DNA from 3 places in the Anaerotignum faecicola genome. Region 2 is predicted to be linked to each of the others. Evidence: riboswitches for the same ligand, from Rfam matches in the RefSeq annotation. Region 2 holds a riboswitch; each other region holds the start of a gene.
The links. Region 2 has a riboswitch for cyclic di-GMP ahead of EJE48_RS10890 (S-layer homology domain-containing protein). Riboswitches for the same ligand answer to the same signal wherever they lie in the genome.
Positions count from the first base shown of each region.

Region 1: linked by a shared signal. The riboswitch ahead of EJE48_RS04780 (leucine-rich repeat protein) and the one ahead of EJE48_RS10890 (S-layer homology domain-containing protein) in region 2 are both predicted to bind cyclic di-GMP.
Region 3: linked by a shared signal. The riboswitch ahead of EJE48_RS03650 (S-layer homology domain-containing protein) and the one ahead of EJE48_RS10890 (S-layer homology domain-containing protein) in region 2 are both predicted to bind cyclic di-GMP.

Region 1 covers NZ_BHVZ01000001.1:978,238-982,631, reverse strand. The annotation lists gene hcp (hydroxylamine reductase) at 3-1,598, shown strand; cyclic di-GMP riboswitch class I at 1,795-1,870, shown strand; gene EJE48_RS04780 (leucine-rich repeat protein) at 1,976-3,217, shown strand; gene EJE48_RS04775 (leucine-rich repeat protein) at 3,238-4,394, shown strand, end outside.
Region 2 covers NZ_BHVZ01000014.1:191,460-195,853, reverse strand. The annotation lists gene EJE48_RS10905 (amino acid ABC transporter permease) at 1-347, opposite strand, end outside; gene EJE48_RS10900 (amino acid ABC transporter substrate-binding protein) at 465-1,253, opposite strand; cyclic di-GMP riboswitch class I at 1,587-1,674, shown strand; gene EJE48_RS10895 (transglutaminase-like domain-containing protein) at 1,687-2,514, shown strand; cyclic di-GMP riboswitch class I at 3,047-3,134, shown strand; gene EJE48_RS10890 (S-layer homology domain-containing protein) at 3,192-4,394, shown strand, end outside.
Region 3 covers NZ_BHVZ01000001.1:756,389-760,782, reverse strand. The annotation lists gene EJE48_RS03650 (S-layer homology domain-containing protein) at 1-1,944, opposite strand, end outside; cyclic di-GMP riboswitch class I at 1,998-2,089, opposite strand; gene EJE48_RS03645 (beta-class carbonic anhydrase) at 2,281-2,844, shown strand; gene EJE48_RS03640 (BlaI/MecI/CopY family transcriptional regulator) at 2,986-3,363, shown strand; gene EJE48_RS03635 (M56 family metallopeptidase) at 3,370-4,394, shown strand, end outside.

The DNA.
Region 1 (4,394 bases), on a different contig from region 2:
AAATGGGCAACAAAATGTTTTGTTTTCAGTGTGAGCAGACGGCAGGATGTACCGGCTGTATGGGAAATGCAGGCGTTTGCGGCAAAACTGCTGATGTGGCACAGCTGCAGGATGAGCTGACAGGGGCGCTGATTGGGCTTGCGCGCGCAACGGACAATGCCCCCGATGTGAATGACGGCACATGGCGGCTGATGATTGAGGGATTATTTACCACCGTTACAAATGTAAGCTTCAACGAAAAGACACTGCGCGAGCTGATTGACCGCGTACATGCGGAAAAGGCAAGGCTTGTGCCCGACTGTTCGGACTGTGCTGCTCCGTGCGGTCGCGCTGCCGATTACGATATGACGAATCTCTGGAATGCGCAGGAGGATATCCGCAGCCTGAAATCCCTGATTCTGTTCGGGGTGCGCGGCATGGCGGCCTATGCGCATCATGCCCTGGTGCTGGGCTATACCGATGATGCGGTGAACGATTTCTTCGCAAAGGCGCTTTTTGCTGTCGGCGAGGATTGGGGCATGGAGGAGCTGCTGCCCATCGTGATGGAGGTCGGTGAGAAAAACCTCAAGTGCATGGCGCTTCTGGATCAGGCAAATACCGAAAGCTACGGCACGCCGGCACCTGTTACCGTTCCGCTGACTGTGGAAAAGGGGCCGTTTATTGTGATTTCCGGTCACGATCTGCATGATCTCAAGCTACTGCTGGAGCAGACCGAGGGCAGGGGTATCAATATTTATACCCATGGCGAAATGCTGCCTGCACATGGTTATCCCGAATTGAAAAAATATGCGCATCTCAAGGGCAACTTCGGCACAGCATGGCAGAATCAGCAGAAGGAATTTGCAGAGCTGCCTGCGCCGGTGCTGTTTACCACCAACTGCCTGATGCCGCCGAAGGCAAGCTATGCCGACCGCGTATTCACCACAGAGGTGGTATCCTATCCCGAAATGACGCATATCGGCGCGGATAAGGACTTCACCCCTGTGATCGAAAAGGCACTGGAGCTGGGCGGTTATGCCGAGGATAGGATGCTTACAGGCATCAATGGCGGCAATACAGTGATGACAGGCTTTGCCCGCGGCACGGTGCTTGGGGTGGCGGATAAGGTCATCGAGGCAGTGAAAGCCGGCGCAATCAGACATTTCTTCCTTGTTGCAGGCTGCGATGGGGCACGTCCCGGGCGCAATTATTATACGGAGTTTGTAAAGCAGACCCCTGCGGATACGGTTGTGCTGACGCTTGCCTGTGGCAAATACCGCTTCAATGACCTTGACCTTGGCACCATTGGCGGTCTGCCCCGTCTGATGGATATCGGGCAGTGCAATGATGCTTACAGTGCGATTCAGATTGCCGTTGCGCTTGCCGATGCGTTCGGCTGCGGCGTGAATGATTTGCCGCTGTCCATGGTGCTTTCCTGGTATGAGCAGAAGGCGGTGTGTATCCTGCTGACCCTGCTGTATTTGGGCATCAAGAACATTCGCCTTGGCCCGACTTTGCCGGCATTTGTTTCGCCCAATGTGCTGCAGTACCTTGTGGAGAATTTCGGGATTGCACCAATCACGACTCCGGAGGCGGATTTGAAGCAGCTGCTGCAGTAAAATAAGATATCTCTCATGAAAAGGCAACCCAAATGGGTTGCCTTCTTTTTTATTGTAGTGCCTTTAAACGAAACAAAACCACCCTCTTACGAAAAAATATTACAAATTAGGATATTTTTTATAAATTAAGGTTGTAATAGAAATCCCTTTTTGCCATAATTCAAATTGCATAAAATAATAAATTCCGCAGAAAACAAGCATAATTCGGCAAAGTAGGCGAAAGCCTATGACGCAAAGCTACAGGGCCTTTCAACTGGCAGCCAGCTGCAAAAAAACGAGCATTGCCGGATAGGGGCGGTGCTTTTTCTGTTTGTGAAGAAAAAAGGAATTTATTCGCATTGGGTATAAAGAAAGTACAGATAAAGGGAGGAAAAAATATGAAGAAAAATTATTATGCGAAGGCACTTGCGCTGACCGTAGCGGCAAGTATGGTTTCTGTGCCGGCATTCGCGGCGGAGGGGACGGACGACCCTCAGGCACAGGAGAAAACGGTGGAGCAGGACGAGCAGAAAGGGGAAAAATCTGCGAAGGAAGAGCAGGAAAAGACTGAGCAGTCCGTAAAGGAAGAAAAGATAGAAGATGGAATTTCCGCAGCTTCTGATGATGACCAAGAAACTGCCGTTGCAGAAGGGGAAGTTTTTGCAAAAGGGGACTGCGGTGCAACGGAAGAAGATGAGGTTTCGTGGGAACTGGTAAAGAATAACGATACATTATACCGCAAGGCGGAAGAAAACGGATATTCCTACGCAACAACAGCCGAGGACGGATACGAAGAAGTAGGTGGCTATACCCTAACCATTTCGGGCGAAGGCAACATTGCAGATTACTACGGGAAAAATATTACGATTGATAGCTTTGAGGGGGATATTGCTCCTTGGAGAAGAGCCTTACTCAGCGATGTCGAGGCTGACAGAACAACACAGGAGGTTGTTCCAATCACAAAGGTTATTGTAGAAGATGGCATTACAGGAATCGGTACAGATGCATTTTCTTATTTGGCGCTGAATGGGACAATTACATTTAATGAAAACGTAACCCATTACGGCAGCGGTGTTTATTCGTACTGCCCTTTGATTACGACGGTTGATTTTACAAATTTCAAGCCTAAAAATGTTTCGGATTATTGGATACCGGGTCATGAAATGCTGACAGGCAGTGCCGTTCCTTACGGATTTTTTGACAAAGATAAAAGTCTGAATACCTGTATAGTAGATGGAAAAACCTACACCGGTGAGCTTGCTCTGCCGGAATGGATTGATACCATCTGTACAGCAGCATTCCGCGGAACGGGATTTGACACAATCAATTTTGACGATGGTTTGAAGGATATAAAAGAAGTAGGCCCCTATGGTATGAGTAATCTGGCAAATATTGATACATTTACCTATCCGGGGAATGTGGACTTTTATAGCGGCGAGAATCCAAACGGCGGCAAAACGTCCAGTGTTGTATTAACTGGAAGCGGCGTAAAAACTCTGATTATTCGGAATGATGTAAAGGAACTGCCCGACCTTTTCGCTTATCAGCTGAAAGAGTTAAAGAAAATTATCTTTGAGGGAGAAGTAGAGAGTATTGGGGCTCGAATGCCTTCGGCGGATGCGAAAAGCTGGAATCCGTAGAGCTTGGTAAAGTGAAATCCATGGGGAGGGGTGTATTTATCAACTGTCCTTCTCTGAAATCCCTTAAAATCGAAGGGGATGAGGGCTTGGTTCTTTCTTCTGATACTGTAGGGACTTGGGGAAAAGACTATCCCGGTGCCGCACCCTTGGAAACCTTTGAACTGGGAGCAGGGACAATCAATTTCAATTTGAAAGAGAAAAAGGCTACTCTTAAAGAGGTAAAGCTTGGTGACGGTGTAAAGAATATTCCCAATAATTTCTTAAGTGAATGTACCAATTTGGAAACTCTTGAAATCGGAAACGGTATTACAAAAATCGGGAACCATGCTTTTGAACATACAAATATTACAAGTATTACGATTCCGGACAGCGTAACAGCTATCGGGGAACAGGCATTTAACGGATGCACTTCTCTTACGGAGGTAAATATTTCAAAGAATTCTAAACTTGAAACAATCGGGAATCGTGCTTTTCAACAGACAAGCATTACAAGCATTGCAATTCCGGACAGCGTAACAGTTATTGGGAAACAGGCATTCAATAGATGTACTTCTCTTGCAGAGGTAAATATTTCAAAGAATTCTAAACTTGAAACAATTGAAGACGGTGCGTTTTATGATACAAGGGTGCTGAAAATGTATCTTCCCGGCGGAGTAAAAACGCTTGGTGTCGGTGCTTTCCAGAGAACACCTGTGAAAATTTATGATATGAGTGATGTCTATTCTTCTGATTTTACCATCGGGGATTGGTGCATCAATAACTGGTATAATACTAAAGAAGGCGAAGTGGCACCTGAATGGGCAAATAATCATAAGGATATTTATGTAAATAACAACGACATCTTAAATGCCTTATTAGCTAAAAATAAAGCCGGTTCTGTGACTAAAACCTGCTATGTGACAAACGGCGGAACAGTTGATATGACAAAGACAGGTTTTGAGGCTGTTTCTCGTCCGGGCTATACTGTGGAATGGCACAAAAACGCAGACTTTTCCGATGCGGCATATACAGGTAAGCCTAAGGACAGCGAAAATTATTATGCAAAATGGACTTTGAAGGATTCTACAAATACGATTGAAGTTACTTATGATGCGAATATCAGCGGTGTAACGGCAAAAACGTATGCTGAAATTAAAGGAAATGAGCATCTTGCAAAAGCAAGCAGCTTTAGACGTGC
Region 2 (4,394 bases):
CCCTTGGGGATGGATTCGATACCGGAACGGTAAATTTCCGCAAAATATGCCGCATAGTTAATGGAAAAGCCGATGATAATCGCAGCGAAGCGGTACCATCTGGGCAAAGAAATACGGAACAGATAATAAGGTGCAAAATTCACCACCAGAAGCTGCAGCATCAGAGGCGTGCCGCGCAGAATGGCAATGAAAACCTTAATGACTGCCTGTAAGGGCTTTATTTTTGACATACGCCCGAAGGCAACCAAAAGCCCCAAGGGCATGGAAAACAGCAGTGTCAGCACAAAAATCATCAGGGAGGAGCCCATGCCGCTTACCAGCTGCTGTGCAATAATCGCAAAATTCATAGTAAATTTCCTTTCTTAACCGTAAAATGCAGGAATCCGAGAAATTCCTAAAACGCAGGAAAGGCGGCAGGAGCTTTCCCACCGTCTTTCCCAGCTTTTTTCATAACTGTCTCTTTCTTATTTTCCCAGGCAAAGCATCTGATCCAGATTGTAATCCTTATACTTTGCTGCGATTTCTGCCAGAGTACCGTCCTCTGCCATTTCGTCCAGTGTTGCCTGTACCTGATCTCTCAGTTCTTCATTGCCCTTCTTGAAGCCGATTGCATACTGCTCTGTGGAAAGGGGCTCTTCCAGCATTCTGAATTTATCTGCCTTTGTTGTCAGCTGATACTGTGCTACGCCGATATCTACCGCGATGGCATCATTTGTGCCTGCCTCCAGATTCATGAATGCTGTGTTGTAATCTGCGATTTCATCCAGAGATGCGAAGGAATTTACTACATCTGCCTTGGATTCATCCTGCAAAGCGGAAAGTGCGGAGGAGCCTGCCTGTGTAATAACGTGCTTGCCTGCCAGATCAGCCTCTGTCTGAATATCGGAATCCGCTCTTACAATATATACGATGCTGTTGTCAACATAGGGTTTGGAGAAGGTGTATTCATCCTCTCTGCCTGTCATGGTGAAGCCGTTCCAGATACAGTCGATTGCACCGCTGTTCAGCTCCATATCCTTTGCATCCCAGTCGATGGGCTGCTTTACCAGCTCCCAGCCGTTTCTTTCGCAGACCTCAGCAGCCAGATCCAGATCAAAGCCGGCATAATCGCCGCTCTCTGTTCTGTAGCCATAAGGAGGATATTCCGCATCGAAGCCTACAGTGAAGGTCTTTGCGCTGTCAGAGCCGCCGCAGCCTGCCAGAACAGACGCACCCATAACCATTGTCAAAAACAGTGCCAAATACTTTTTCATACGCTATCGTCCCCTTTTTCATATCGTTTTTTCGTTCCTGCGGAGCGCCGCTCCTTTGTTCTTCATCATAGTATCACATTGCTACGCTAAAGTAAAGCAAAAGAATCTGCTTTTTCTTCCTTATTTTTTATGCAAAATACACAAGTCCTCTCATGCCCTGTGTGCAGTGCCTGCCACCTCTTTCTCCCATCCGTCTGTACGCCGAGTTTTTGTCGATTTTTCAGATTTTTTGCGATTTTCTATTGACAAACGCGAAAAAAGGTATATAGTGTAGGTATAAAAAATAATACAATCAATATCAGTAAAAGATGCAGCCGTAGTCGACAGCATCTCAAACGATAATAGCAAACCCATCGAAAGGTGGCGACGCAAAGCTATAGGGCCTTCCCCCTTGAAAAAGGGCTGGCAGCCAGTTACCGAAAGGAGATTCCGTATGAAACGGCTTTTTTCTTGTGTTTGCACATTTGTTGCAGCCTTTATTTTAATGTCTATGACAGGCGTGGTAACAGCCAGCGCTTCTACAGGTTCTATTGACACTTCCCATGCAAAAGATGGTTTTGTTACCGTAAATTACACTTCCGATTCCAAATTGAAGGTCGGCATCCAGTACGGTGACAATAAGACCTCCTATAAAAACTGCCCCAGCGGCAAAACTGCAGAGTTCTCTCTGGATCAGGGCGATGGCACATACACCATTACCGTATGTGAAAACATTTCCGGTACAACCTATCAGGTTGTCAGCAGAGAAACCGTAAATGCAAAAATCAAAAACGAATATGCTCCCTACCTTATCTCCACCGCAGATGTGCAGTTTGCAGCAGGTGATGCAGTCAGCCAAAAGGCGGCTGAAATCTGCAAGGGCGCAGCAACCGATGCAGAAAAGGTAACCGCAATCTACAACTACATTGCAGGGCATTACACCTACGATACAAAGCTTGCAGATGAAATCACATCCGGCAAGGTAAGCAAATATATCCCTGACACAAGTGCTACGCTGAACAGTAGCAAGGGCATCTGCTATGACCTGTCTTCTCTGTTTGCAGCTATGTGCCGCAGCCAGAGCATCCCTTGCTCTTTGACAAAGGGCTATGCCGGCAGAAGCTACCATGCTTGGAACAAGGTAAACGTAGACGGTGCTTGGTATCAGATTGATTTGACCTACGCTGTAACAGAGCGTGTACTGAACGCAAACAGCCTGTCCGATTGCGTATCTCCTTTGCACTACGCACAGCAGAGCGATTCTCTTGCAATCGCAGCATAACAGATTGTAATAATGTAATAAAGAAAAAACACATAGCAGGAAGTCTTTTCTTCGCTATATGTTTCCTATAACAAAACCATTTCTACCTTTACAGATAACGCAGACACAAACGCATGGTATTATCTGGCGGTACAGGAAGCAACCAATAGCCACTACAACACAAGCAAGGAAAACTCTGCCTATGAAAAATGGACAGGCTTGCGCAAAACACTTGATTGAATCGGATTAAGATGATTATAATAAATTCGATTCAGGTGTTTTGCATAAAAGCAACGCTTATTTTTCATTAAAAACAGACAAGTTTTCTATATTTAGATAGCGGCATGTCCCCATTTTCCGTGCCGTCATCATTTTTCCATATTTTTTCAACAAAACTTGCATATAATTGCATACAAATATGTTGAGAATCCACAAAAATACTTGAAATTTTATCAAGTTGTGATATAATACATTGTAACAGAACTTTGCAATGTATTTTATCTATATAAATACATTATAGTATTATCTGTGCGGCTCGTTGAAAGAGCGTGTGTACAGACAAAGGCACAGCCGACGAAAGCCGGTGTCGCAAAGCCAAGGGCCTAACCGAATTTTTCTTCGCAAGGCAGCCGGTTGCCAAAAGACATATCGTATCCTCCTTCTTCGGGTCTCACAAGAACAAAGAAGGAGGATTTTTTATGATGAAAAAGAAATCAGGCAAACGCTTTCTGTCCTGGCTCTTGGCTGCCGTAATGATAATTGCGTTGATGCCGGCGAATGCGTTTGCGAAGGATGACAACGACTATGGCGGAATTGACACCTACGCCAACCAAAGCAATAACAATGTGGAGTTCTGGTGTACCAACTCCAACGTTAATGTAGGCGGCAAAACATCTACATCCCTCGACAGTCTGCTTTCCGGCAAAAAAACAGCTTGTTTTTCGCAGGAAACAGCTTTGCAGACAGGGACTCTTAAAAACGGCTCCGGTTTAACAGGCAAACTCTGGAAAGTAATGGTTCAGAATAATAACAACAAGCAGACCGGTGGTGAAAATGTCAATAAAACCGATACAGGTACTGAAATCACTTCCATTTGGGGTGAATGGAAGTGGATACCTTTTCAGTGGTATCAATACCAGTACAATTATCTTACAGCAGATGGGAAAACAGGTACCCTGCGCGCGAACCAAACTGTAGTTGTTTATTACAAACAGGTATTTGTTACAGATTCCAACTACGGTATTATCTACGGTACTGACTGGGGATATAGTGATGGTAGTCATGATGATGCTCCTACAAAGATAACCTACCAATTTGCACAGGAAAACAATGATGGCAGCACTACTATACTGAAAAGCGGAGATTACTGGTATGCAGATAAACCCTATCTCATTAAAGGTATTGGTGCACAGTTGAACCCTAAATATGAAATTTCCAAAATCACTGTTGATGGTGCCGAACAGGATCTCGACAAAGAAGTCTCCATTGACCGTAAAAATCCCCATGTAGTTACCTTCTACATTAAAAGCGTAGAAACAACCAAAGTTCAGTACCACTGGATTGGTGCAGAAAACCTTGCGGTAACATTGCCTACTGATAATGCAGAATATGACTGGGATACCACAGCAAACTTAACCGATGAAGCAGCAGCATTTACGCCTAACCTCATTAAAGAAGGCAAAGACGGTGTTAAATATATGTTCTCCGGTTGGTATGATAACTCCGAGTTTAAAGGTAGCCCCGTAACTTCTATCACTGTCTCCGATACAAACTACACCTTCTATGGTCGTTGGACTTCTGCGGCTGTTGAAGTTGATTTGAACAAGGATGACAGCAATACCAACAGATTTGAAAAAACTCTGACTAATGCAGAAAAGCTTTCTGATGACGCTAAACGCGAA
Region 3 (4,394 bases), on a different contig from region 2:
GATTTCTTTGCCATCAGCAAGAATTTTGTCACCGGACATATCGGTAGCTTTTGGAAGCGTAGAAGTAGAATTATACAGGAATAAATCATCAGCCATATCGGTTGCCGTGTTGTTATACAGAGCTACACCTTCCTCAACAGTCAGATTTGTGTGATCATAGGTGTAAACACCGCCACCAGCTGTAGCGGTATTATTTTTTACAGAAGCACCTGCTTCAATGTTTATAGTCATAGGTGCTTCTGTGTTTGGATATGCATAGGTGGCAATACCACCGCCGGTAGCGGCATTGTTTTCCTCAATACAAGCACCTTCGGAGCATGTGATGATCGGCTGAAAGGCTCCGACAGTCTGTGCGTAGATACCGCCACCGCGAACAGAGGCTTGATTATTTTTAATATCAACCTTGCCTAAATTCAGAGAGGTGACATTAAGGGCACTAATGCCGCCACCTTCATTTGTAGCACTATTGCCACAAATGCGGGTTGAATCTCCGACTGTTAACATAGTATTGTTACCTAAATAGATACCGCCGCCGCTGTGGGTAGATTTGTTTTTGGTGATTTCAGTTCCGCTAATAGAGCATGGGAGGCTTTGTTCTGCAGTCTGCACAGAATCATAGTAAATGCCCCCACCATTATAAGTACATTCATTTTCTGAAATAGAGCCGCCTGTAATTGTAAATTCAACAGGAAATATAGATTTACTACTGCTATTTACAGGACCGATGCAGATACCGCCGCCACTCTGGATCGCTTTATTCTTGCTAATTGTAGTGTCAGTCATGATAAGAGAACCACCTCTTACACCAAGACCGCCGCCATAGCTAGTGTTGCCTTTGTTAGCAGTATTGTCTGTAATCCGAACATCGTTTATGATTAAGTCGCTTCTGAAGGAAGAAATACCACCGCCGGCTGCGTATAAGTTACCATGACCGTCTACCGCTGTATTTCCGGAAATAGTACCACCCTTGATTGTAACGGTACTGTTTGAACAGAAGATACCGCCACCATACCTTGCTTTATTGCCTTCAATATTACAGTCCGTTAATTCAACAGTGCAGGAACTGATACGGATGCCGCCACCACAGCGGATGAAAGCTTGGTTATTTTCACCGTCCTGTTTGCTTGAAAGATCCCCACCTGTAATAGTACCATTTTTGATTTTAACATTGATTACCGGAAGATTAAACGTATCCGGATAGGTCTCCTCATATTCAGAGAGGAAGGGGGAGCTTTTGAAATCGATATTGGGGAAATATGGATTTTCAATGCTATGGCTTTGTCGGAGTATCGTTTTAAGCTCATCTGGAAAATCAACCGTAGGAGTAATTTCAATCGCACGTTCTCCTTCGTCGGCAGTTAAGGTTTTCCCATTCAAATTCAGTGTAATAGATTTGTTGATACTGATGTTTGCGGTTACATCCTTCGCCAGTACAACGGTATCGCCGTCTTGAGCAGCTCTGATTGCTTCTTTCAACGTATCGTATTGTGTTCCATCGATGGTTGCCTCATGCTTTACTTCGCCAGTTGTTTCGTCTTTGTTTTCATCTTCACCCTTGATAGGAGCAGGGTTGCTTTCGCCCTCGTCTTTCGTTGCTTCTCCACCGCTTACAGGTGCCAGTAAAGGCTTTAAGGTTTCATCTTTACCGTTCTGCCCCTCACCGGAAGAAGTAGAAGTACCGGTTGTCCCTGAGGGGGGGGCAGTTTCGGTCTTCTGTCCGCCGTTCTCAGGTGTGCTTGTTGGTTCTGTTGTTTCGCTGTTGCTTGTTCCGCTTCCATTGGACGAGCCGTCAGACTGTTCTGCAGCAGGCGCGCTATTCGTCTGCTGAGAGCCTTCGCCCCCGGCACCATCCTCTGCGAATACCCCAACTGGCGGCAGGGCAAGCGTCATAGAAAGTGCCAATGTCCAAGTGAGAAGCTTCTTGCCTTTGTTTTTCTCTGTCATAAAAACCCCCCTTTTCCTGTTTGCGGGTTTCGGAACAGGGAAACAATATGTATTTCGGTAGCCGGCTGTCCTGCGGCAAATCCCCTCGCCGTTTAGACCCTTGGCTTTGCGACATCGGCTTTCACCGATTGTGCCTTTTTCTGTACATACGCCCGTTCCTGCGTCCGCACAGAAATAAAAATAGTTACATTAGTGTTGTATAAGAATAGAATAGCATATTCACATAAAAAGACAAGTGCCTTTTTATTTTTTTGTAATATTTTGCCATACAAAAAGAGACAAAATCCTTAAAAAAGAGTATAATATGAAAAAACAATGAACGAGGTGAGCCCTTTTATGAATGATTTCGTAAAGAAAATGTTGGATTATAACCGTGCCTTCGTGGAGCATGGTCTCTATGAAAAGTATACCACAACCAAGTATCCGGACCGTAAAATCGCCATTCTTGCCTGCATGGATACCCGCATGACGGAGCTTCTGCCTGCCGCCCTCGGCTTGAAAAACGGCGATGTCAAGCTGATTAAAAACGCAGGCGGTCGCGTGATGCACCCCTATGGCAGTGTCATTTTCAGCCTTCTGGTTGCAGTCTATGAGCTGGGCGTGGATACGGTCGTTGTCATCGGGCATGATGATTGCGGCGGTCGCCTGCTTGACCCGAAGGAAATGATTGCCAAGATGAAGGAACGCGGCATTTCACAGGAAGCGATTGACCATGTGGATGAAAACCATAAAAACGTGGAGCAATGGCTGACCGGCTTCGGGGATATCAATCATTCTGTGCAAAGCACCGTCGATGCCATTAGGGAGCATCCGCTGCTGCCTAAGGATCTGGAGGTGCTCGGCTTCATCATGGACCCCCATACGGGCGCAGTCCGCGGCGTTTCCGAGAGAAAAGAATAAAATACAAAAAGTCGCTTTTCGCTTTACGAACGGCGGCTTTTTTTCTTTTACGGAAAATTTATAAAATTTCGCTTGACAGAATGGACATACAGCTGTATGTTATAAATAAACATACACTTGTAGGTAAAAGAGGTGAACCCCATGGAAAAACAGAAATTACCCGATACAGAGCTCAAGGTCATGCAGGCAATCTGGCATATCGAATCCCCTGCCAGCACCTCTGCCGTCCGCGAGGAGCTGCAAAAGGAACGCCCTTGGAATTTATCCGCTTTGCAGACCCTTCTGGGCAGACTGGTGCGCCGTGGCTTTTTGCAGACGGAGAAGCAGGGCAAAAGCCGCTATTATACCCCCCTCGTCACAGATGAGGACTATCTCGCGGAGGATAGCCGCCGCTATTTTCAGAAATGGACGGGTGGCTCTCTCAGGGATTTGGTTGCCTGTCTTTATGTCAATCATTCGGTTACAAAAGAGGACTTAGAAGAATTGAAGGCGTTTATCGAGGACGAAACGGAGGGGTGAGCTGCCATGCGTATTTTTCTGGAATATTTGAAGGTCGGCCTTTGGATGCTTCCGATTATTCTGCCGGCACTTTGGCTTTTGCCGCGCCTGTCTAAGCGGTATGCCGCTAAGGTATCCTATGTCATCTGGCTTGTGCTTGCCGTGCGTCTGCTCATTCCGTGGAATCTGACCCTTCCGCAGGAAACCGCCCCCATCCATGTGGCAATTTCCGAGGAGCAGGCGAATGAATGGGTACAGGCGAAATTCAATCCCGTGCAGGCACCGCCAAAGGCAGAAGGCGCAGCAGCCGCAGCACAAAAGCAGACACAGCCCCAAGCCGAACCCTTGCAGCCCTTGCAGATTGGCTTTGCGCTCTGGCTGGCAGGCGTGCTGTTTTTCGCCCTGCGGACAGCGGTTTCCGTTTTTCGGATGAAAAGGCTGCTCCGCCGTTGGGAGAAAGAGCCCTCTGCCGAAGCAAAGGCGTTTTTCGCCGAAACGGCAGGCAAAACGCAGCCGCGGCTCATGGTTTGCCCTGTGCTGGAAAGTCCTATGGCGGTCGGTTTATTCCGCACAACTGTCTATCTGCCCCATGAGCACTACACCGCGCAGGAGCTGGAAATGATTTTCCGTCATGAGCTGATCCATTGGCGGCGGAAGGATTTGTGGTATAAGCTGCTGCTGCTTGCCGCAAGAAGTATCCATTGGTGCAACCCTTTGGTCTGGCGGATGGCAAAGCGCGCAGAGCGGGATTTGGAAATTTCCTGCGACAGCATGGCGGTGCAGGGCAGGGATGCGGCGTATCGCAAGGCGTATGGCCTGATGATTTTGCAGGAGGCGGAGCGCAGCATCGAAAAGCAGGCAGCATTGACAACCTGTTTCACCGATGGGAAACGGGCATTGCAGGAAAGGCTGGTGGAGATTATGAATCAAAGCAAACGAAAAAAGGGCATGGCACTGGTTTCTGTTATGCTTGTGCTGACATTGACCTGCGGTTGCCTCATCAGCTGTGGAAAGGACGAGAAAGCATCGGAGTCCACGCAGGATACAGCAGT